3 regions of the Novosphingobium decolorationis genome follow, and region 2 is predicted to be linked to each of the others. Evidence: riboswitches for the same ligand, from Rfam matches in the RefSeq annotation. Region 2 holds a riboswitch; each other region holds the start of a gene.
What was found. Region 2 has a riboswitch for cobalamin ahead of HT578_RS19565 (TonB-dependent receptor plug domain-containing protein). Riboswitches for the same ligand answer to the same signal wherever they lie in the genome.
Positions count from the first base shown of each region.

Region 1: another riboswitch for cobalamin. It lies ahead of HT578_RS14950 (cobaltochelatase subunit CobN); the one in region 2 lies ahead of HT578_RS19565 (TonB-dependent receptor plug domain-containing protein).
Region 3: another riboswitch for cobalamin. It lies ahead of HT578_RS04840 (TonB-dependent receptor plug domain-containing protein); the one in region 2 lies ahead of HT578_RS19565 (TonB-dependent receptor plug domain-containing protein).

Region 1 is NZ_CP054856.1:3,210,237-3,217,399, reverse strand. It holds gene HT578_RS14950 (cobaltochelatase subunit CobN) at 1-3,863, opposite strand, end outside; cobalamin riboswitch at 3,967-4,158, opposite strand; gene HT578_RS14945 (glycosyl transferase) at 4,306-5,559, opposite strand; gene HT578_RS14940 (response regulator transcription factor) at 5,776-6,447, shown strand; gene HT578_RS14935 (sensor histidine kinase) at 6,447-7,163, shown strand, end outside.
Region 2 is NZ_CP054856.1:4,209,127-4,216,289, reverse strand. It holds gene HT578_RS19580 (ABC transporter ATP-binding protein) at 1-404, opposite strand, end outside; gene HT578_RS19575 (FecCD family ABC transporter permease) at 401-1,372, opposite strand; gene HT578_RS19570 (ABC transporter substrate-binding protein) at 1,369-2,340, opposite strand; gene HT578_RS19565 (TonB-dependent receptor plug domain-containing protein) at 2,337-4,217, opposite strand; cobalamin riboswitch at 4,328-4,529, opposite strand; gene HT578_RS19560 (cell wall hydrolase) at 4,793-5,944, shown strand; gene HT578_RS19555 (hypothetical protein) at 6,071-6,445, shown strand; gene mdh (malate dehydrogenase) at 6,902-7,163, shown strand, end outside.
Region 3 is NZ_CP054856.1:1,060,010-1,067,172, reverse strand. It holds gene HT578_RS04855 (cobyrinic acid a,c-diamide synthase CobB) at 1-29, opposite strand, end outside; gene cobO (cob(I)yrinic acid a,c-diamide adenosyltransferase) at 26-661, opposite strand; gene HT578_RS04845 (hypothetical protein) at 658-1,242, opposite strand; cobalamin riboswitch at 1,471-1,676, opposite strand; cobalamin riboswitch at 1,739-1,926, shown strand; gene HT578_RS04840 (TonB-dependent receptor plug domain-containing protein) at 2,150-4,081, shown strand; gene HT578_RS04835 (DUF1636 domain-containing protein) at 4,081-4,500, shown strand; gene cobT (nicotinate-nucleotide--dimethylbenzimidazole phosphoribosyltransferase) at 4,497-5,516, shown strand; gene HT578_RS04825 (histidine phosphatase family protein) at 5,513-6,094, shown strand; gene HT578_RS04820 (adenosylcobinamide-GDP ribazoletransferase) at 6,091-6,804, shown strand; gene HT578_RS04815 (threonine-phosphate decarboxylase) at 6,801-7,163, shown strand, end outside.

The DNA.
Region 1 (7,163 bases), 1.0 Mb from region 2:
CTGCCGGGAAGTCCGGCTTTCGCAATCGTGGTAACGAAGCGGTGTGCGAGATCGGCCACCGTCGCGTCGTCGGCCTTCCAGTAGCCCTTGTGCGCGGCGACCAGCATGACCGCGAGCATGTTGGCCTTGACCGGGCGATTGTCGGGTTCGTCGAGGAAGCTCTCGACGCCGACGCCGTGGCGATCCTTCACGTAGGTCTGGTAGACATCGTCCCAGATGGCATCCGGCACGAGATTGGGATCGGTCACTTCCCAGCCCCACAGATTCTCGAAGAAGGCGAAGTTCATCGTGCGCGCACCGGCATAGCCGTGCGGGATGAGCGACTTGATCCAGGCCGGATTGAGCTGGCGTGCGCGCAGCTCGGTAAGGATCGCGACCTTGAGCGGGGCCATGTCGGGCGCCTTCGGATCGCTGGCGTCGATGATATAGCCATCCGGGGTCTTGCCGCTGGCCTGCTCCACCGCAAGGTTGAGACCGCCCAGATAGTCGAAGGCGTCGTTGTTATCGACCAGTCCGTAGAGGTTGCTCGATCGGCCAAGGAAGGTCTGCGTGATCCCTGCAAGTCGCTGGCGAAAGGCGAGCGCGTGGCTTTGTCCATCGAGGCCGACACCGTAGGCGTGGCCGATCCGTCCCTGGTAGACCCGGGCCACCGCCTTGCGATCCGACCATGAACCCGAGCGCTCGGCCAGCCGGTTGACGCCCGCGCCGTATTCCCCGGACGCCGGACCGAACACGCGCAGCGTGGCAGCGCGGGCGCGCTCGGGTGTGGGCGCGCTCTCGTCCTCGGTCATGGTCTTGACCCAGGCGGCGGCGATGCGGTTTGCAGCCAGGCTCTCGCGTCCCGGCGCGCGCAGTTCACCGAGCGGGGCCAGCGCGCTTTCAAGCGCGTCCGCGAGTTCGGGGTGCGAGTGCGCAATCGTACGCGAGGACGCGTCGAGTGCGAGCAGGCTAGCCTTGTCGAGCCACTTGAGCTGCTCTCCATAAAGGTCACGGAAGAGCCCCGAGGTCACGAATGTCACGTCCTCGCGCGGGGCGTTCCGGCTTGCGGGACGCCGCTTCAGTCCGGTCAGGATGCCCCGGCTGTTCCAGACCGGCTCGACGCGCAGCAGCGACAGGCCAAAGGCCATGGTTACACCGCCGTCGCGCACCGTGTCCGAGGCCCACAGCACGACCGCGCGGCCGCCTTTTGCGGGAGCGGGCCTGCGCGCCATGGCGGCGCCGACATCCCAGGCGATGCGGTCGGGGACCAGGCTGGAATCGATGCCGTAGAAGTTGCGTCCCGTTGGCAGGCTCTGCGGCGAGCGCAGCGGATCGTTGCCCGGCCCGGGAACCACGAAACGCCCGTCGAGCCCGGCGAGAAGAGCGTCCATCTCAGCCTTTGGAGAGGCGCGCAGGGCCGCTTCGGCCTCGCGGTCCCCCATGGATTGGAGCATCGTGTCTACGGCCGTGTCGTTCCAGGGTCGTCCGAAGACGTGGAGCCCCATCGGCATGAAGTCCTCCTGCATCCGGGTCAGCATGTGCCCGGTTTCGTGGACAAGAAGCTCGGCGTCGATGTGCTCGAAAGCAACGCTGTCATCCCCGCGTTCCTCGCGGATCTCGGCGACGATGGCGCTGTCCATGCCCAGCTTGCGCACGCTCGCCCGGATACGTTCGAGCGCGCGGTGCCGTGCCATCTCGCCGTCGGAGGAACTGTCGCTGCTTTCGTAGCTCTCGACCAGCTGGCGCAGTCCGAGCAGGTCATCATAGAGCGGCGTCGCGGCCAGCGGCGGAGTAAGGTGATCGATGACGACGGCCAGCCCCCGGCGCTTGGCCTGGAGCCCTTCGCCCACACCATCGACAATATAGGGATAGAGCCCCGGGACATCGCCTGCGACAAGCCGCGAATAGCTCTCGCGCGCGAGACCTGTCTGGGCACCGGGCAGAAACTCGTAGGTCGAGTGCCGTCCCAGATGAATGATCGCGTCCGGCCCGAAGTTGCGGCGCAGCGCTTCGTAATAGGCGAGGTACTGGTGGGGCGGGGGCACGCTGCGGTTGGCGTGCAGCAGCGCTTCCTCGGTTTCCCAACCGCGCGGGGGCTGGGGGCCGATCAGCACGTTGCCGAACCGGAGCGCGGGCAGCACGAAGCCGCCGTCGACGCTCATCACTTTGCCGGGCGCCGGGCCCCAGCCTGCCACTCCTTCTATCGCGAGCGCCTGCAAGGCGCGGGTGAGCGTCTGTGTTTCACGCGCATCGTGCTCGCCCGCGATGTAGCGGCCATAGGCGGCACGCAAGTCCGTGGAGAGACGTTTGGCCTTGCGCCCACGCTCCCCGGGGGTGCCCTCGATCACGAAGTCGAGATCCTTGAGGACCTGGTCGACGGCCTCGCTCGCCGCCTCGGGTCGCTGATCCCGGATCGCTTCGCGCACGTCCACGGCCAGCGCGGACAGAGGACCGCCCACCATTTCGTCACGGATATGATCGGGCAGAGCCTGGAAGAAGTGGCGGTAGTCCGCGAGCGAGAGGTGCAGCGCGGAGGTCTTGCCCATCCGGCGCAGCGCCTCTGGGTCGCCGGGCAGGTTGATGCCATGATCTTGCAGCTGGCGAAGGAGCAGGTCGGGGCTCTTCGGCAAGGGGCCGGTGGTATAGCCCTCGGCCTTCATGCGGCGCAGAATCTCGAGCAGCGAGGCGGGCACGTCGAGATTGTCGGCCCCGATATTATGGCGTCCGGGAGGGTGGTTGTAATAGATGATCGCCACGTGCTTGGCGGCATTGGACTTGCTCTGCAGGCGCACCCAGCCCTCCAGCCGCCGGGCCACCGCGTCGATTTCAGGGGCGACGGGGCGGCTCAGGCGGATCTCGATCCCGGTGAGAGGATCGATCCGGGGTGCCGCCGCGAGCGCCAGTACCGCGGGCTGGCTCGCGCCCGACAGTTCGGGCATGGCGATGCGGTAGTAGACACTTTTCGAGGGGAGACCCTCGGCGCTGGAGCGCCATTCGCTCTCACCCATCTTGTCGCTGCGGATCGCCTTGAGGACCGGAACGCCCAGACTCGCGAGCGCGGCGGTGGCGCGCTCGCGCTCCGAGCCGCCCAGCGCGAAATCGGCCAGTGTCACGAGCGCGGCAGGATGGCGCGCCTTGAGCTGCTCAAGCGCGTCGGCGGTCGGCGCTCCCCAGTCCGCAAACAGCGACTGGCAGGCAAGGTGCCTGGCAACCACGGCCTTGCACAGTTCCTTGTGGGTGTCGCGGTCCCCCGCCTGGTCGCCGGTCTCGTAGTCGAGGACGACGACCAGCGGAGCGTCCTTCGCGCCCTGGCGCGCGCCAAAGCGGATCGGGGGGATTGGCCGTGGTGCAGGCACGGCCCTGCGTTCGGCGGCGTCGCCCAACAGCCATGCGAACAGGTTCACAAGGTTTTCGGTGCCGCGGGCCTGCCAGTAGCTTTCCTCCTTGGCATGGAGCGCACGGGCCGCTTTGGGCGATCCTGTCCGGTGCGCCATCCGCTCAAGGAGAGCCGACGAAAGGTCGCTCGACACGCTCACGCCGTGCACCGGGACGTCGAGCCCGCGCGCCTTGACGATCCGCGCCACCCGCGCGGCGTCGTCCCCGAAGACGCCGGCCAGGAGAATCCCGTCGGCGTCCTGCATGAGCCCGGCCATCTCGTCGTCGGACAGGGCGCGCGCCTGTTCGGGCGTGCGCAGGACGATACGCGTGCCCGGATCGGCCTCGATCAGCGCCTTGGCCGCGTCCGCCGCGACCTGCGAGTTGCGGGCGGAGATGAGCCCGAACAGCACACGCCTCGGGCCCAGACCCGGCCCGGCGATCATCCAGACGGCGAACAATCCGACTGCCAACAGCAGCACGGCGACAAGACCCTTGCGCAACGACACACACCTTTTCCCCCGCGCAATCCCGAACAGGATCGCACGGCAAGCCAACTACGGTGTCGTCACGGCGGAACCTTCCGATGCCTGCGACTGGTCCCGGTCGAGTGCATGGACGACGGCGACGGCAGGTCTCCTGGCTTGCGGGTCTTAGCCCTGTCCGCGTCACCTTCCCGGATCCGAAGTGATCCAGTGGATTGACGCGAGGCTCACCGCGCACAGTTGCGGGCACAGCGCCGGATTGGAACCGGCTTCCCTTTTCACCCCGGTTTCCCGAGGCACCGTCGCCGCGTGGGATATCGGCAGCCCCGCGTCTTGTCCAGAGTGTGCCTGGGGCAGGCCGCTGCACAAACTTGGTGAAGCTTGAAAAGGAACTTAAGCCGGTAGCGGAAGACGGGCACATACCCGCTCGTACACGATGAAGACGGGAAAGCGGCCACTGCTGGCGCTAAAGTGATGCGCCTGGAGCAGCCTTTGCTGTGTAATCCCGATCATGGCCCGGCGTGACCCAATGAGATCGCACCGTTCGTCCTTCCCGGGTTGCCCTCACCGGTTCCGCATTGCTTAGATAATGGGTGATCATGTGGGCGATGCGCTGGCACGGCTCCGCCCCTGCAAAGCCTGCATTGCCAGCCTCATCTCGTACGATTCCGTCAAAAGCGGCCTCTGTACGTTTTACCTGCAAAGCACGATAGGCGGGCCAGCTTTCAAACGCATTTCGGATCGCCCTCTCCAGATCATCGTCGGGCTCGATCACCGGGCCAAAGTCCCACATCGCATAATCAGGATTGCCCTGCCATGCGGCATCGTGGCCGTTCATGAACAAGCACGGCCGCGGGCGAACCAGATACTCGTAGATCTGGCTGCTGACATCGCCGACGTAGAGGTCGGCCGCCATTGTGTAGGTCATGTCCACCGACCGCTCCGACCCCAGATCGACAAGCACGCGGTCCTTCACGGCGAGTGCCTGCCAAGCCTGCTTTCGGGCATCGCTCCAGTGCCGTGCCATGCGAATATGCGGTGCAATCACAAGGTTGTAGCGATCCGATGCGCAGACTGCATTCACTAGTCGGCGCGCCATGATAGGGCCCGAACCCATGCGGCGATGAAAATGCGGGTTGTAGAGAATGACAGGCCTGTCATCGGGAAACAGCGGCTGAGGCCTCAAGCCGGCCCGCATCGATGCCGCCAGTTTTACAGGCCCCCCGATCACACACCTTTCCGGCGTGCAGCGTCCTCCGGCAATCAGTCGCTCACGGTCCTTAGCCCCTGCCACAAAGACCTTGTCGAAATGACGGAACCGGTCTTCAAAACCCACGGCACGATCGCCGGCCCCATGTGGAATATGGAACAGGGGAGGACAGTGGCCGGGTAGTCGCTTGAGGATCGTGCTCGTCCGCTCTGCGCACAGGATGGCATCGCAATCGCGGATGCGGTTTGCCGCCAGCATCAGTTTCGCGGTTTTCTGCGCCGCAGGCGGCAGCACAGCCTGCAGAGTACCTGGCATCTTCATGATCACGATCTCAGGCAGCGGCATGGCCAGCTTGTCGGCCAATGCCGCGATGCCGTGCGCATCGTCGGACGTCGGTGCAAAGATCCGTACCTTGCACTGCCTTGATTGCTCCAGCTCGAACGCGACTGGCAGAAAATGGAGGAACTGATGCGAACCGCCGATCGCCGGCACATGCACCGTCGCAGTCACAGTCGCAATCACTGGGCTATGCGCCGATTAGGATAGGCTGCAGTCATGCCTTGGCATCTTGCACCACCTCATGAGTGGGGCATGGACGCTACATTTGATTTTGCCCATGTCCGACGCACAGCCGCGTCTCGACCATCGGGAGCGCAAGTTCTATCGTCACGATTTGTGATAAACGCAGTACGGCGGGCAAGGCGATGGATCGGAGTGCAGGGCCGGATGCAGATATTGTTGATCGAGGATGACGATGCGCTGGCCGCGCATGTCGCAAACGGGCTTCGCCAAAGCGGGCATGTCGTTACTCGCTGCCGCGACGGCCGGCATGGGCTCATGCAGGTCAGCTCCGAAAGCTATGACGTCATCGTTCTTGATCGGATGCTACCACACGTGGATGGGATGAAGATTCTTGCCGCGTTGCGTGCCACCGACGACGAAACCCCCGTCTTGCTGATCAGCGCGCTAGGGGATGTAGATGAACGGGTCAAAGGGCTGCGTGCGGGTGGCGACGATTACCTGCCCAAGCCCTTTGCGATGTCGGAATTGCTGGCAAGGGTGGATGTGCTGGCGCGCCGAAAGGCACCTGTTGTCGAGAGTGGGTTTCTGCACCATGCCGATATCGAAATCGACACATTGGCCCGCATCGTGCGGCGCGCTGGCCAGCGTATCGAACTGACCTCCCGAGAATTTGGCTTATTGGTCGAGTTGGTCCGCAATGTAGGGCGTGTAGTCACCCGTTCCATGTTGCTGGAGCGCGTCTGGGATTACAATTTCGATCCCCAGACCAACATCATCGACCAGCATATCAGCAATTTGCGCAAGAAGCTGGAGATTGAAGGACGAGCCTCGCCGATACAGACGGTGCGTGGCGCCGGATACATGATCACCCCTTGATGAAGAACTTGTTCCGATCTCTCTCCTTCCGGTTGGCTGTGACCTATGCGGCGCTGTTTTGCGGTTCGCTGGCGCTGTTGTTCGCCGCCTTTTTCTGGCTGGCCGTGTCCCGACCGCTTGGTGCGGTACGTAAGCAGGTCAGCGCCGAGCTGGCCGAAATGGAAACGGTCTATGCCGAAGAGGGCATGCGCGAACTGGCCAAGCGGCTCGAAGCACGCGCCAGGCCAACGTCAGGTGTGGACCGCGCCTTTCATGCCCTGATCGCGGCGGATGGGACTGTGATTACTAGCAATCTGCCCAGCTGGCCCAGCCAGGTGCAGACCGGCTTCTACTCGATCGAGGCCGATGTCTATCATGAGGGAGGTGAGATCGATTTCAGCGCTTTGTCGCGCGAACGCCAGTTTCCCGATGGGACTCGCCTGATCGTGGGCCGCGATGCTGAGGTTGTGGAGGATCGCCAGGAGGTGCTGCTGGCCACATTCCCTGTCTTGATCGCTTTGGTCCTGTTGCTGGCCGTGTCGGGTGGATATCTGATGAGCCGAGCGATTGGCCACCGGATTGAGGTCATTTCGGCCGCTGCCCGTCGCGTGATGGGGGGACGATTGGCCGCGCGGGTTCCAGTCCATGGCAGCGGCGACGACTTTGACCGGCTCAGCCATACCCTGAACCTGATGCTCGAGCAGAACGAGGCACTGTTTGAATCGGTGAGGCGCGTA
Region 2 (7,163 bases):
CCACCGGACAAGCGCGAAACCGGGCGGTGCCGCAGCTCTTCCAGGTCCATCGCCGAAATGGCATCCTCGATGGCCTTTGCGTTTTCCCCGGCCGGCGCATCGCTCCAGGGCAGACGGCCCAGCGAGACGAGCACCTCCACCGCCACGTCCCAGGCCACATCGGGGGCCTGGGGCAGATAGCCCAGCCACTGCGCCCGCTCGCGCGGGGATTTGAAACGCATGGGCTGCTCACCCAGAATGACCCGGCCCGAACTGGCCTCCTGCAGGTCCGCAAGACAGGACAGCAGCGTCGACTTGCCCGCCCCATTGGGGCCACAGATCGCGGTGACCATGCCGCGACGGCACTGGATCGAAACGTTGCGCAAGCGCTCGCCCACGCACAGGTTTTCCGTCGCCAGGCTCACCAGCTCAGCCCCTTGCGCATGCGCAGCAGCAGGACAAGGAAAAAGGGCGTTCCCAGAAGGCTGAGCGCGATGCCCAGACGCAGCTCTCCGCTGGCGAGCGGGAGGATACGGCACAGACAATCGGCGACCAACAGCAGCAGAGCCCCGGCAATCGCGCTCGGCACCAGCAGCGAACTCGGCCGCCGGTCGGTCAAGGGGCGCACGAGGTGCGGCACCATGAGCCCGACGAAGCCGATGATCCCGGCGACCGCCACCCCTGAACCGATGATGAGGCCAACCCCGGCAATGATCTGCAACTGCAGGATCAGCGGATCGACACCGAGCGAACGGGCCGCCACCTCGCCCAGCGTGAGGGCATCAAGGCTGCGCCGCGCGGCGTAGATCGCCGCGGCACCGGCCAGGGTACAGGGCACCGCAATCCAGACCTCGCGCCAGGACCGGTCGGCCAGCGCCCCCATCATCCAGGTGACGATCTCGGTCATCGCGAAGGGCGAAGGCGAAAGACTGATGGCCAGGCTCATCAGGGCCCCGGCAAGGCTGGAGACCATGAGGCCCGCCAGCGTGAACAGGGCCACCCCGCCGCCGCGCCCGGCAATGAGGGCGAGCAGCAGCATCGCGCCCGAAGCTCCCAGCAGAGCAAAGACCGGGAGCAACCAGGGCGAGGCCGCGTAGCCGGTCCAGAAACTGAGCACCGCGCCCAGCGCCGCGCCCGGCGCAATGCCGAAAAGCCCGGGATCGGCGAGCGGGTTGCGCAGGTACGCCTGCATCGCCGCCCCTGTCAGGCCAAGCCCCGCGCCCAGCGTCACGGCCAGGACCGCGCGCGGCAGACGCAGGTGCATCAGGATGAGCGAGGCGTTGTGCGTCTCGGGCGAAAGTGGGTTGATCCACACGCGCCCGGCAAGAAGCGAGAGCGGCACAACAAGGGCAAGCCCGAGGAGCAACAACAGGTTGAGGCGAAACTGGGTCATGTGTCCTTCTGCACAAAGCCCCTTGCGTGCCCCGCGTCCTCTGCGCCTTCGCGCGTGTCCCCGTGACGGCCAAGCCAGGCGCGGCGCGCGCGGCCCAGCCGGTCGAGCAGGCGGGGCACGGTCGGTCCGCCACACCAGATCAGCGAGCGCGAGAGCGGGATGCGCAGCGTGTTCTTCATATCGGCCAGAACCGGATGATGGAGCATGCGGTCCTCCTCGGCCAGCGGATTGCCGACCGCGAATATAACGCGCGGCGGATCGGCAAGCACCTGTTCAAGAGGCAGAAACTCAGCCTGCCCAAGCCCGCGTGCACCCGCGCTGTTGACGAAGCCGGAATGTTCAAGAAGGTCCACCACCAGGGTGTCGTTGCCTGCGACCAGCCCCGCCGATTCCCAGACCAGCGAGGGAACCGGGGTCCAGTCCGCCGGCGCGGCGTTGCGCCTGAGCGCGTCGTCAATCCGCGCGACAAGCCGTTCGCCTGCCGCCTTGTCCCCGCTCAACTCGGCCAGCATGCGCACCTGCTCACGTGCGCCCTCCACGTCCGAGACGATGGGTTCAAGGACAACGCGGATGCCCAGATCGCGCAAGGCGTTGGCGGTCGGCGGGGCGAGGAAGCTCCCTGCCACAACGACATCGGGTGCGAGCGCGGCAACCTCTTCGACCGAGCCCGAGACCCCGCGGTAGCGCGCGGCAGCCTCCAGCCCCATCGAGGTGCTGGAGGGATCGTGGCTGTAACCGGAAATCGCGAGCAGCTGGCCGGGCGCGGTGACCTCGGCCAGGATGGCATCGGTGCAGGGGTTGAGCGAGACGATGCTCGGCCGCTTCCCCCCCGAGGACGCCCCTTCCCCCTGCTCCTGCGGACGCGCGGGCGCGCCGCTGCACGCGCTCAGCAGCAGCGAGCCAAGGAGCGCCCAGCCTGCGCGCGCCGCAGCGGCACGCCAGGAAGCAGGAGGAATGGTACAGGTCACATCTTCACGCGCACACCCGCATAGGCCGAGCGGCCCGGCGTGCCGTAGGTGCGCACCACTTCGTAGTGCTCGTCAAAGAGGTTCTCCATGCGCGCGAAGACCTCGACGTTCTGCGTGACCGCGAAGGACCCGCGCAGGTTCACGACCGTGTTGCCTTCGACCCACTGGGCGTTGTCCAAATCATCCCAGCGCCCGCCTCCAACACGCAGTTCAGCGCCAAGGCGAAGCCCGCCGAACTCGTTCACGTCCCAGCGCTTATCGAGACTTACGGTCATGTTGTTCTTCGCACGCCGCGCAAGGCGATACCCCGTGGTCCCGTTCTTTGCATCAAGATAGGTGTACGCAAGGTTCAGGTCGAAACCTTGCCAGTCATGGACCTGCATGGCCACTTCCAAACCCTTCGCTCGCGCGCGGGAGATATTGAAATAGGCCCCTTCCCAGGTATAGAAATCAATTGTCCTGTATTCGATCTGGTTCTTGGCCTTGCGATCAAAGTAGTTCACGGACAGCACACCGTGGCCTTCCGCGAAGGGCTGTTCGATACCCACGTCCCAGCTCTTCGACGTTTCCGGGTCGAGCTGCTGAGAACCGATATTAGTGAATAGCTGGTAGAGCGACGGCGCCTTGAAGCCCTCGCCATAGCTGGCCCGGATCACAGGCCCTTCGTCACCCGCAAAGGCATAGACGCCATTCGCGGCAAAAGTCGTGCGGTCCCCGAACTGCGAATTGTCATCGTAGCGCAGGCCACCATTGAGCGTGAGGCCGGTGACCGGGCGCAGCGTCAGATTGGCAAAAAGGCTGTCGATGCTCATCGAGTCGTTCGAAGCTGAGACTACCCCGCTATAAGTAAACGCGCCATTGAAGTTCTGCTTCTCCGTCTCCGCACCGACCAGAACGCTGACAAACGTAATCGGTGTAAATTCGAGCTGCCCCTCGAAGCGCTCTGTTTTGCCGTTGGTCTCGTTCGTGCCATTTTCCCTTGCGTCCGAGATGCGGCGCGTGTCGACCACGCCATAACCCACGCGCGCGTGCAGGCGGTCATCGAGCCCGGCGTAGCGGATGTTGGCATAGCCCGTCAGATCGCGCTTGAACCCGACATTGAGCGCGTCGGCTCCGGTATTGTCGTAGTCGTAGTTGGCGCGGGTCCAGAAGGTGCCGCCGTCGATGGAGAGGCCCTCGGTCAGTTCCACCTGCGCGCGGGCATTCAGGCTCTTGCTTTCAAAGCCGTCCTTCTCGGTGGCGCCGCGATCCTCGTTGAAGGCGGAATAGCCATCGCCCTTGAGCCAGTTGCCGCCCACCGTCAGGCCGACCGGGCCGACCAGGCCCGCTGCCGAGGCCGAGACCTGGCGGCGATCACGCCAGCCATATTCAGCGCTCGCGCGGCCGTGCCACTCTTCCTCGGGACGCTGGGTGACAAGGTTGATGACACCGCCGATGGCCCGGCTGCCGTAGAGCACGCCCGAGGACCCGCGCACCACCTCGACCCGGTCGAACTGGGCGATGGTGAGCGCACCGAAGTCAAAACCGCCGCCCACGTCGCCCGGATCGTTGACGCGCACGCCGTCGATCAGGACCAGGCTCTGCGCGTTGTCGGCGCCGCGGATGAACACGCTGGAAGGCTGGCCGAAGCCGCCCGAATTGGTGACCTGCAGGCCCGGCAGGCGCGACAGCACTTCGCTGGCGGTGGTCGCCTGGGTGCGCTCGATGTCCTCGCGCGTCACCACGCTGACCGACTGGCCGACCTGGCTGAGCGGGACCTCGGTGCGCGTCGCGGCGACCACGATCGTCTCGTCGAGCGGTCCGGCCTCGGCGGCCTGCGCACAGACAGGTGCGAGGACCACGCCCAATGCGGCGCCCACGAAATAACGGCTCTTCATGTCATACCCCTTCCGGAACCCCCTGAACGTGTGGCCGTTCATGGCGGAAGGATCGCGCCGGTCCCGAAGTGGCGCCCCATACCGCTGCCCTCCGGTCCCCTCGCCCGGTTTGCAAACGACGACCCCGGGCAGGTCTCCTGGCTTTCCGGATCGATGCATCCCCGTCCGGCCTTCCCGATTGCTCAGTGGCGCGAATGGAGGGGATGCTCCCCGGTCACAGTTGCGGGGGCAGCGCCGGAGTTGCAACCGGCTTCCCTCTTAGGCCTGCCCCCGCGTCAACGCGGGCAGGCAACCCGTGGCGTGCGCGCGGCCTTTAGGTGCGCCATGGGGAAATTGCAACTCAAAGACCTCTCGCCCTGCAATCCTTGCGCGGAACCATCTTGGCAGCTTGCAGAGGCTTTCTTAAAGCCTTTCCCCTAATCTGACGAACCTCGATCCATGTACCGAGGTGGGACGCGCCTCACAGGCGTGACCGCGACCCACGATGCGTATTGTATAGAGAGTGCCGCCAACGCTCGCCCCCCTGCCCGATATGGGGAGGGGGCAGGCGAACCAAGGATCCGGAACGAAACCCCATGTCGCGCGTGCCTGCCCTGCCCGATTTACGCGATGGCCGCCCTGCCGACTTCCAGGGGCGCTTTGCCCGCAAGCGCCGGGCCCGCCGGTTCACCACCCGCACCGCCGCACCGCGCCGCGCCTATACCAGGCGGATCGGAACCGTACTCTCGTTGGCCGCCCTGACCGCCTTTGCCATGCCCGGCACCTGGGAGCGCTTCCGCATCGCCAACGCCGCCACCCAGCACCACACGCCCGATCCGATGCCGTTCGAGCAGGCGGGGGCCAGCTTCCCGGGCTCGGCGTTCTACTATCTCGAAGCGGACAAGGCCGTCCAGGGTGATGGCCTGGCGGGCACGATTGTCGGGCACGCCATCGGCCAGAACCCTACGGCACAGCCCCTCCACGTCCTCGACCTGCCCTTCACCAGTTCGCCGACCGACCGCTCCCGCGCGCTGCAATGCCTGACCAGCGCGATCTACTACGAAGCCGCGAGCGAGCCCGACGCCGGACAGCGCGCCGTCGCCCAGGTCGTCCTCAACCGCCTCGCGCACCCCAGTTATCCCGACACCGTGTGCGGCGTTGTCTACGAAGGCTCCGAGCTCGCCACGGGCTGCCAGTTCTCCTTCACCTGCGATGGCTCCCTGTCCCGTCGTCCGGCGACCTACTTCTGGAACCGCGCCGAAACGGTGGCGAGGGGCGCGCTGTCGGGCGATGTCTATGCCCCCGCCGGTCTCGCGACCCATTACCATACGCTTCAAGTGGCGCCGTACTGGGCCTCCAGCCTCCAGCCCCTGACGACCATTGGCGCCCACCGGTTCTACAGCTTCAAGGGCGCCGCCGGCCGTGCGGCCACGTTCCGCTACTTCTATACGGGTATGGAACCGGCAAGCGAACGCCGCAGAACCGCGGCCGATGCCCTGACGCCCACCACCGAAACCCAAAGCGATCCGACCGTGATCCAGCAAGCCTACGAGGACCTCGCGAGGGCGCTCATCCCGCCACCTGCGGTCGGCACATCGGGGAGCGCCCCCCTGTCCGCGACGGCTTTCCCGTCTGAGCCGGCGGCCGATGGACTTCCCGCAGGCGCCCGCGTGCGCCCCGAATATCGCAACTCGGGGCGCTGGATCGAACACGACCGCAGCACTCCGAGGCCTCCCGAGGCGCCGTAAACCATTTGGAAACCATAGCCCCACACAAAGACTTAGCGCCTTGAGTGATAGGGATTCTCTAACGGACCCGCTCTTACGGAGCAGAGGAACCGGACTCTGGAGAAACGGAAAGGCCTCGACCACAAAATGGCAATACGCTTCGCAGCTGCGAAAGGACGAGCCATCCCCTTCCTCGAACGCATGCAGTGCGTCTCGGCCCCGCTCGACAGCACCAACGACAACGCCGACCGCAAATGCCGCTCAGGCTCGATCGACGTCTCGATCGTCTCGCGCGAGTTCGACCGGACTCCCGCGCCCGCGAACGACGAGACCCTTCTGGCCGAAGCGCTTCAGCACTTCGCCCGGCACGGCCTGTCCGCGGCCGAGCATGCCCGCCACAACGCCCAGGCCGCGCGCCTCGTGGGCGATACGCGCTCGTGCACCTGGTGGATCTCGATCTGCCGCCAGCTCGACCGCCGCATGGCCGAACAGTTTGAAAGCCACCTCGCCACCGGCTTCTGAAGCCTTCCGGCAAACCGCCCTTCCGAAGCCCCTTTGCCCTACGGCCGAGGGGCTTTTTCGTGCCCCCGCCCCGGAGACGCAAAGCAACAGACCGACGCCACGGGGCGACTCGGACCATCCATCTTGCGAGCATCGCACAAGCCCTGCACACTTGCGCAACGAACTTGGCCTAATCCGGACCGCCGGGGCCATCCGGCCAGGCCTACGCCGCCCGCCCGGCATACGGAAACCCGCCGAAATACGTTCCCAAAACCGCAGCAACACGCCTTAATGCAATTGCGAACTATTATCATAAAAACCTCCGAATTCGGCGGTTCTTGCGCCCTTTCCCGGTTGCAATGTCCCCCCGAGAGGACTAGGGCCGCGATTGCAAGTACCCGGTGCCTGCCTTTCGCGGGATGAAGCAGGCTCCCTTTTCGTCCGTCAATCCCGCCTTGGGAAGGACAAGCACGCATCATGGCACGTAAGAAGATTGCCCTCATCGGCGCCGGCAACATCGGCGGCACCCTCGCGCACCTCGCGGCGCAGAAGGAACTGGGCGACGTCGTCCTGTTCGACATCGCCGAAGGCATTCCGCAGGGCAAGGCACTCGACCTGTCGCAGTGCGGTCCGGTTGAGGGCTTCGACGCCCAGATCACCGGCACCAACGACTACGCCGACATCGCAGGCGCCGACGTCATCATCGTCACCGCCGGCGTGCCCCGCAAGCCGGGCATGA
Region 3 (7,163 bases), 1.5 Mb from region 2:
CTTTCGGTTGCGGGGCCGCAGGGGCTCACAGGTCGATCCCGACCTGCGCACGCACGCCCGCGCGAAAGGCGTGCTTTTCGTCGCGGATGGCGCTGACCGTGTCGGCCAGTTCGACCAGTTCCTCGTGCGCCGCGCGGCCAGTGATGACCACGTGCTGCATGGCGGGGCGGCCCCGGATTGCGGGCAGGATCTCATCCAGTTCGAGGTAGCGATACGTGACGAGGTAGGTCAGTTCATCCAGCACCACCAGGGAGATGTCGGGATCGGAGAGGGCGGCCCTGGCCTTCTCCCAGCCCGCCCGTGCGGCGGCGATGTCGCGCGCACGGTTCTGGGTTTCCCAGGTGAAGCCCTCGCCGCAATTCTCCCAGGTCACGCCGTCCTGGCGCGAGAGAAAAGCGCGTTCGCCCACGTCTTCCTTGCCCTTGATGAACTGGAACACCGCGGCCTTGCGGCCATAGCCGAGCGTACGTGCGACCATGCCGAAGGCGCTGGAGCTCTTGCCCTTGCCGTTGCCGGTCAGGACGAGCACCAGGCCCTTGTCGATCCTGGCCGCCGCGATCCGCGCGTCGACCACCTTCTTGTGCTTGGCGGTGCGCACCTTGTGGCGGCGCTCCTCCTCGCTCAGCGTGGCGGTTTCGGGTTGGCTGGAAGCCTCGCTCACCGCGCGGCCTCGCGGCGCAGGTCGGGGCGTGCGCTCAGGGTGAGCGCCCAGAGGGCTGCGGCAATACCGCTCCAGGTCAGCGAGGCGACCAGGGCGCGCGGGAAGTAGCGTGCGAAGCGGGGCGCGAATTCGGCCAGCGTCGGGTCGGGATAGCGTCCGCCCAGGAAGTAGAAGCCGCCGCTCGAGCAAAGGTGCGCGACGACCGTTGCGCCGCCGACGAGGAGCGCCATGGTGGGAAGCGAGGAAAGGCGCTCGGGCAGGTTGGCGGCAAAGCGTCCGGACATCCACATCGCCGCGTAGGCGGGGACCAGCATGGCGTAGGCGGGCGTGTAGCAGAAGTCCGAGACCCCCAGCACCGACATCGAGACGACGTCGATCGCGTAGGCAAGGCCGAACAGGCCGGCAAAGCCCGCCGCACGGCGCACGAAGTAGCCCAGGACGAAGAAGCTGGCGACCGCGGTGCTGGGCACATGCTCCATGTGCGTCAGCGCATGCGAGCGGGTGAGCAGCATGACAGCGGCGAGGATGGCGAAGATCGTCCACTGGAAGCGGGTCGAGGAAAGGGCAGGGGAGCGGTGCATGCGGGGTATCTCCTTGCAGAAAAGGGGAAAGGTGCGCTGGCGCGCGCCCATGCAAGGACACGGCCAGAGGAAGCCGACAAAACGGGCCTTGGCTGGAAAACGAAAAAAAGTTCAGCAGTACGGCATGAATTTCAGGCTCCCTTCGAGGCGACACACGAATGTCGTCCGCCAAGGGGTATCCCCGCAGATCGCGAGGCCCTCGTCCGCCCGGTTCATCCCGCCCGCGCGAAAAAACGACGGCATCGGGCCGGTTTCCTGACTTCCCGGTTCACAGCGCGTCTTCGCCGCCTTCTCGGGAGATCCCTCCCAATGGCATGTGGCGATGCGCTCCCCGGTCACAGTTGCGGGAGCAGTGCCGGCCCAGATCGCCTCCTGGCGACCTTTCCGGACTTCCCGATTAAGCCCTCTCGGGCACCCGTTGCGCCCCCACGATTAGGCGACCATCGTCTTTCCCGCAAGTATATTGCACTTGCGCAGCGGGCAACGGACCTATAGTTCGCGGGCCCAAGCGACAGGTTCCCCGCAAGGGGATCAAAAGGGAACCGGGTGCAAGACCCGGGCTGCCCCTGCAACTGTAAGCGGCGAGCCATCCGGCCAATCTGCCATTGGGACATGCGTCCTGAGAAGGCGGTCGGAGCGCCCTGACCCGCGAGCCAGGAGACCTGCCTGACGCCGTCGTTCTTCATCCGGGCAGGGTGCACCGGGTGTTCGAGGGCCGCGCCGTCACTGGTCAAGGTCATCCCTCGCGTAGCGACAGCCACCGCCTTGCCGGATGCGATCCGGGCAGGGGGCGTCGGGTCGTGCGCTCTTCTCGAAAGCAGAAGATCTGCGATACGGCGGTTCCTTGCCACAACGGAGCGCAAGCGGCGGGCAAACCGTTGTTTGCATGAAGGGAATTGTCCCGCCCGTGTTGAAGTTTTCCTATCTGGCCGGAGTTTCGGCCCTCGTTTTCCCGCTGTCCGTCCTCGCACCTTCCTTCGCCCATGCAGAGGAAGCTCCTCCGGGTACGATCTACGTCAGCGCCTTGCGCACCCCGGTCGCCGCCGAGCGGGTTTCCTCCAGTGTCACCGTGCTTGATGAGGAGGCTATCGAGGACGCGCAGACTTTCTCCGTCACCGACATCCTGCTGCGCACGCCCGGTGTCTCGATCTCGCGCAACGGGGGGTACGGCACCAGCACCAGCCTGCGCATCCGCGGCGCGGATGATGGCACCACGGTCATGGTGATTGACGGCATGCGCCTGTCCGATCCCTCCTCGACGGCGGGCGGCGTCAACGTCTCCAACCTGTTCCTCGACGATGCCGAGCGCATCGAGATCCTCCGTGGGCCGCAGTCGATCCTGTGGGGCAGCAACGCCATCGGTGGTGTCGTCAATGTGACCACGCGGCAGGCGTCCCAGCCGCTCGAAGGCAGCTTTGCCGCCGAGGCGGGCTCCAACCAGACCGTGTCGGCCCGCGCGGGCGTGGGCGGCACGAGCGACCTTGTCGACTGGCGCGTGGCGGGCTCCACCTTCCGCACCGACGGCATCTCGGCCCGTTCAAGCGGGACCGAGGATGACGGCTATCGCCGCACCTCGGCGAGCGGGTCGGCCCGCTTCAAGCTGGCCACTGACGTGTCGCTGGACCTGCGCGGCTACTGGTCGGATGCGCGTTCGGAGTTCGACGGGTCTTCGGGCGATACGTATGCGTTCGGCACGACGCAGGAATGGTCGGGATATGCCGGGCTCAACTTCGGCCTGTTCGATGGGCGCCTCGTCAACCGGCTTGCGGTCACGCAGACGACCTCGGATCGCGAGAACTTCGATCCTGAGCGTGACATCCGCCAGATCACCTTCGACGCGCATGGCCGCCTGCGCCGCTTTGAATACCAGGGCACCTTCACGCTGAACGAAGCCGTGCAGCTGCTCTTCGGCGCCGAGCGCGAAGAGCAGCGCATGACCACCGCTTCGCCCGGAAACAGCCTTGTGCCCTATGAGCTGACGCGCCACGCGGTCGATACCGACAGTCTCTACGGCCAGTTGCGCGTGACCCCGCTCGAGGGGCTCACGCTCGATGGCGGCGTGCGCTACGACCACCAGTCGCGCTTTGGGGGCAACACCGTGGCGAGCGCGGGCGCGGCCTACTCGCCCAACGACGGCGTGACCGTGGTGCGCGCGAACTATTCCGAAGGCTACAAGGCGCCTTCGCTCTACCAGATGTTCTCGGCCTATGGCGTCGCTGATCTCGAGCCCGAGCAGGCCAAGGGCTGGGAAGTCGGGATCGAGCAGGGGCTGGGCGAGATCCTGCGCGCCTCGGCCACCTGGTTTGAGCGGCGCACGACCAACCTCATCAACTTTGCCTATTGCCCGAGCGGCGCCGACCAGCCCGAGGTCTGCTACATTCCGGGCACCGACACCACGCGCTTTGGCTACTATGCCAATGTCGACAAGGCGCACGCGAAGGGACTGGAGCTGGCCGCGACGGCGCGCCTCGGCGTCTTCTTCGCCGATGGCAACTACACCTGGACCAATGCCGAGGACCGCACGCCCGAGGCTTCGACGTATGGGCGCCAACTCGCCCGCGTACCGCGCCATACCGCCAACGTCGAGGGCGGTGTGGACGTTGCGGGGGTTCGGGCCAGTGTCGCCGCGCGCTATTCGGGCAAGACCTTCACCAGCGCCAGCAGTTCGACCGTGCTTGACGATTACTGGCTGGTCGATCTGCGCGCGCAGATGGAGGTGATGCCCGGGCTTACCTTCCAGGCCCGCGTCGAGAATGTCGGGAACACACGCTATGAAACCGCGAGCGGTTACGGGATGCTGGGCCGCACGGTCTACGCCGGTATCCGGAGTCGGTTCTGATGCTGCGCGCGCTGGAGGAAAGTGGGGCGGGCACGACGCAGGTGGTGGTCTGCTCCACCTGTCGTCACACCGCCGAAGCGCGCGAGGACGGTGAGGGGCTGCGCGGCGGCGCGCGCCTCGCCGCGGCCCTGCGCGAGGTGAAGGCGGCTGAGGAGGCCTTCGCAGGGGTCGAAGTGCAGGACATGCCTTGCCTCTTCGCCTGCAAGCGGTTCTGCACCATCCACATCCGCGCGCCCGGCAAGGTCGGCTACGTGCTGGGCGACTTCTCGGCCGATGCCGAGGCCGCCCGCGCGATCCTGACTTATGCGGCGGCCCATGCCGAGAGCGAGGAGGGCGTGGTGCGCTACGCCCATTGGCCGGACGGCGTGAAGGGCCACTTCATCACCCGCACTCCGCCCGAAGGATACCTGTGCACATGACCCTGTTCGAGAACCGCGCCGCCTTTCTCGATGCGCTTGCGGCGATGCCCGGGCCCGATGCCGGGGCCATCGCGGCCGCGCGCGCCCGGCAGGCCCAACTGACCAAGCCGTCCGGATCGCTGGGGCGGTTGGAGGAGATCGCGGTCTTCATGGCCGGATGGCAAGGGGCCGAGCGCCCACGGCTGGACGTGGTTCAGGCGTTGGTCTTCGCGGGAAATCACGGCGTTGCCGCGCGCGGGGTCAGCGCCTTTCCGGTCGAAGTGACCGCACAGATGGTCGCCAATTTCGCGGGTGGCGGGGCGGCGATCAACGCACTTGCGGCGGCGTGCGGGGCTGATCTTTCCATCGTCGCGCTCGATCTTGATCGTCCGACCGGCGATATCGCCTGCGAACCGGCCATGGACGAGGCGGACTGCCTGGCTGCGCTGAACGCAGGCGCACAGGCGGTGAAGGAGGAGACCCAGCTTCTCTTCGTGGGCGAAATGGGCATTGCCAATACGACCCCCGCAGCCGCGCTTGCGGCGATGGCTTTCGGAGGCGAGGCGGCCGACTGGTGCGGACGCGGTACTGGCCTCGATGCAGCGGGTGTTGCGCGCAAGGTCGCCGCGGTCGAGGCCGCGCTGGCGTTCCATGCCGGGGCCTGCACCGATCCCTTCGAGACCCTGCGCCGCCTTGGAGGGCGCGAGATCGCCGCGATGGCAGGCGCCATGCTGGCTGCGCGCATGCGGCGCATTCCCGTGCTGCTTGACGGGTTCATCGCCTCGGCATCAATCGCGCCGCTGGCTGCGGCCTTTTCGGCGTTCACCGACCATTGCCTGGCCGCGCACCGCTCAGCCGAAGCCGCGCACGGACGCTTGCTGGAGCATCTGGGGCTCGAGCCGCTGCTCGCGCTGGGCATGCGGCTGGGTGAGGGCTCCGGCGCGGCGGTAGCGGTGCCGCTGGTGCGCGCCGCGCTGGCCGCGCACGGCGAGATGGCGACCTTCGCCGAGGCCGAGGTGGCGGCCGGGAGCGCATGAACGTGCGGCGGATCCACCTTGTTCGCCATGTCCCTCCGGTGAGCCCGGGACTGCTGTGGGGGCATGGCGACGTGGCGCCCGCGGTGGTGGATTGCGCCGTGTTGCACCAGCGTGTGCAGGAGGTGGCGCCCACACGGCTGGTAAGTTCGGATCTTGCGCGTGCGATGCTTCCGGCGCAGCGTTTGGCCAAGAAGCTGGGGCTCGAACTGGAGACCTCCCCGGTTTGGCGGGAACTCGATTTCGGTGCCTGGGACGGCCTTGCGCCCGAGGCTATCGATGTTGAGGCCCTGACCGCCTTCTGGGAAGATCCGGAGGGAAATCCTCCTTCCGGCGGCGAGCGCTGGTCGCAACTTTGCGCCCGGGTCCGCAGGGGACTTGCGGCCCTCGACGACGGCGCGCTGGTTGTCACACATGCAGGCGCGATGCACGCTGCCCTATCCGTGCTGACCGGGCTCGACCATCACGGCGTCTGGGCCATCGACCTGCCGTATCGGGCGTGCCTGACCTTGCGGATCTGGCCGGGCTCGACACTGGCAGGGCAGGTCGTGGGGCTCGATATCGGGGATGCCTTGCCATGAAGGCAGCGATCCTTGCGCTCCAGTTGATGACGCGCCTGCCGCTGCCGGACGTGGGAGCGACCAGCGATGACATGGCCCGAGCGATCCGCTGGTTTCCGATGGCGGGCCTTGTGGTCGGCGCCTGCCTTGCAGGGGCGGTCTGGGCCGGGGGGCTCCACAGCGCAGCCCTTGCCGCCCTGTGCGGACTTCTAGTTTGGGTCGGCATGACCGGCGCGCTCCATCTCGACGGTCTGGGCGACATCGCCGATGCGGCGGGTGCGGCCCATGGGGACCGTGAGCGCCTGTCCGCCGTCCTTGCCGACCCGCATATCGGCAGCTTCGGCGTGGTCGCCATCGTCCTGCAATTGCTCGCCAAGCTGGTTCTGCTGTTCCTCGCGTGGAGCACGGTGCCGCTCCCAGCGCTGGTTCTCGTGCCCGTGGCAGCGCGTATTGCACCGATGGCCTGGACGTTGCTGCTGCCCCCGCTCCATGCCGGAATGGGTACGCGCTTTGGAAGCGGCGCAAGCTGGCCGGTGTGCCTTGCCTGGTCCGCCTTGCTGGCGGTGTGCGCGTTGGTATTCGCGCCCGCTCTCCTGGCCGTATTCCCGGCGAGCGCGCTCTGGGCGCTCTGGCTCAAGCGCCGTATCGGCGGCATTTCGGGCGATGGGCACGGTGCGGGGATCGAGCTTGTCGAGACCATAACGCTTGCGGCACTGGTGGTGCTGGCGTGAGCGCCTTCGTGGCCCACGGCGGGCGCCTCTCGGCGGCTTGCGCGCGCTACGGCGGTACGCCCGAAGACTGGCTCGACCTTTCCACCGGTATCAATCCGGAGCCCTGGCCGGGGGCTCAGAACTATGTGCCTGACTGGCGGGCCTTGCCCGACCCGGCGGCCCTGACCCGGCTTGAGGCGGTAGCCGCGTCCCACTTCGGAGCCGATCCGGCCACGTGCGCGGCGGTGCCGGGAAGCGAAGCGGGCCTTCGCGCTCTGGGAGAGGTCCTGCGGCAGTTTCCGCTTGCGCCCGGCCCCCTCACGTACAGCACCTATGCCAAGGCTTTCGGCTCCGCTCCGAACGGAGCGCTGGGTCCGACC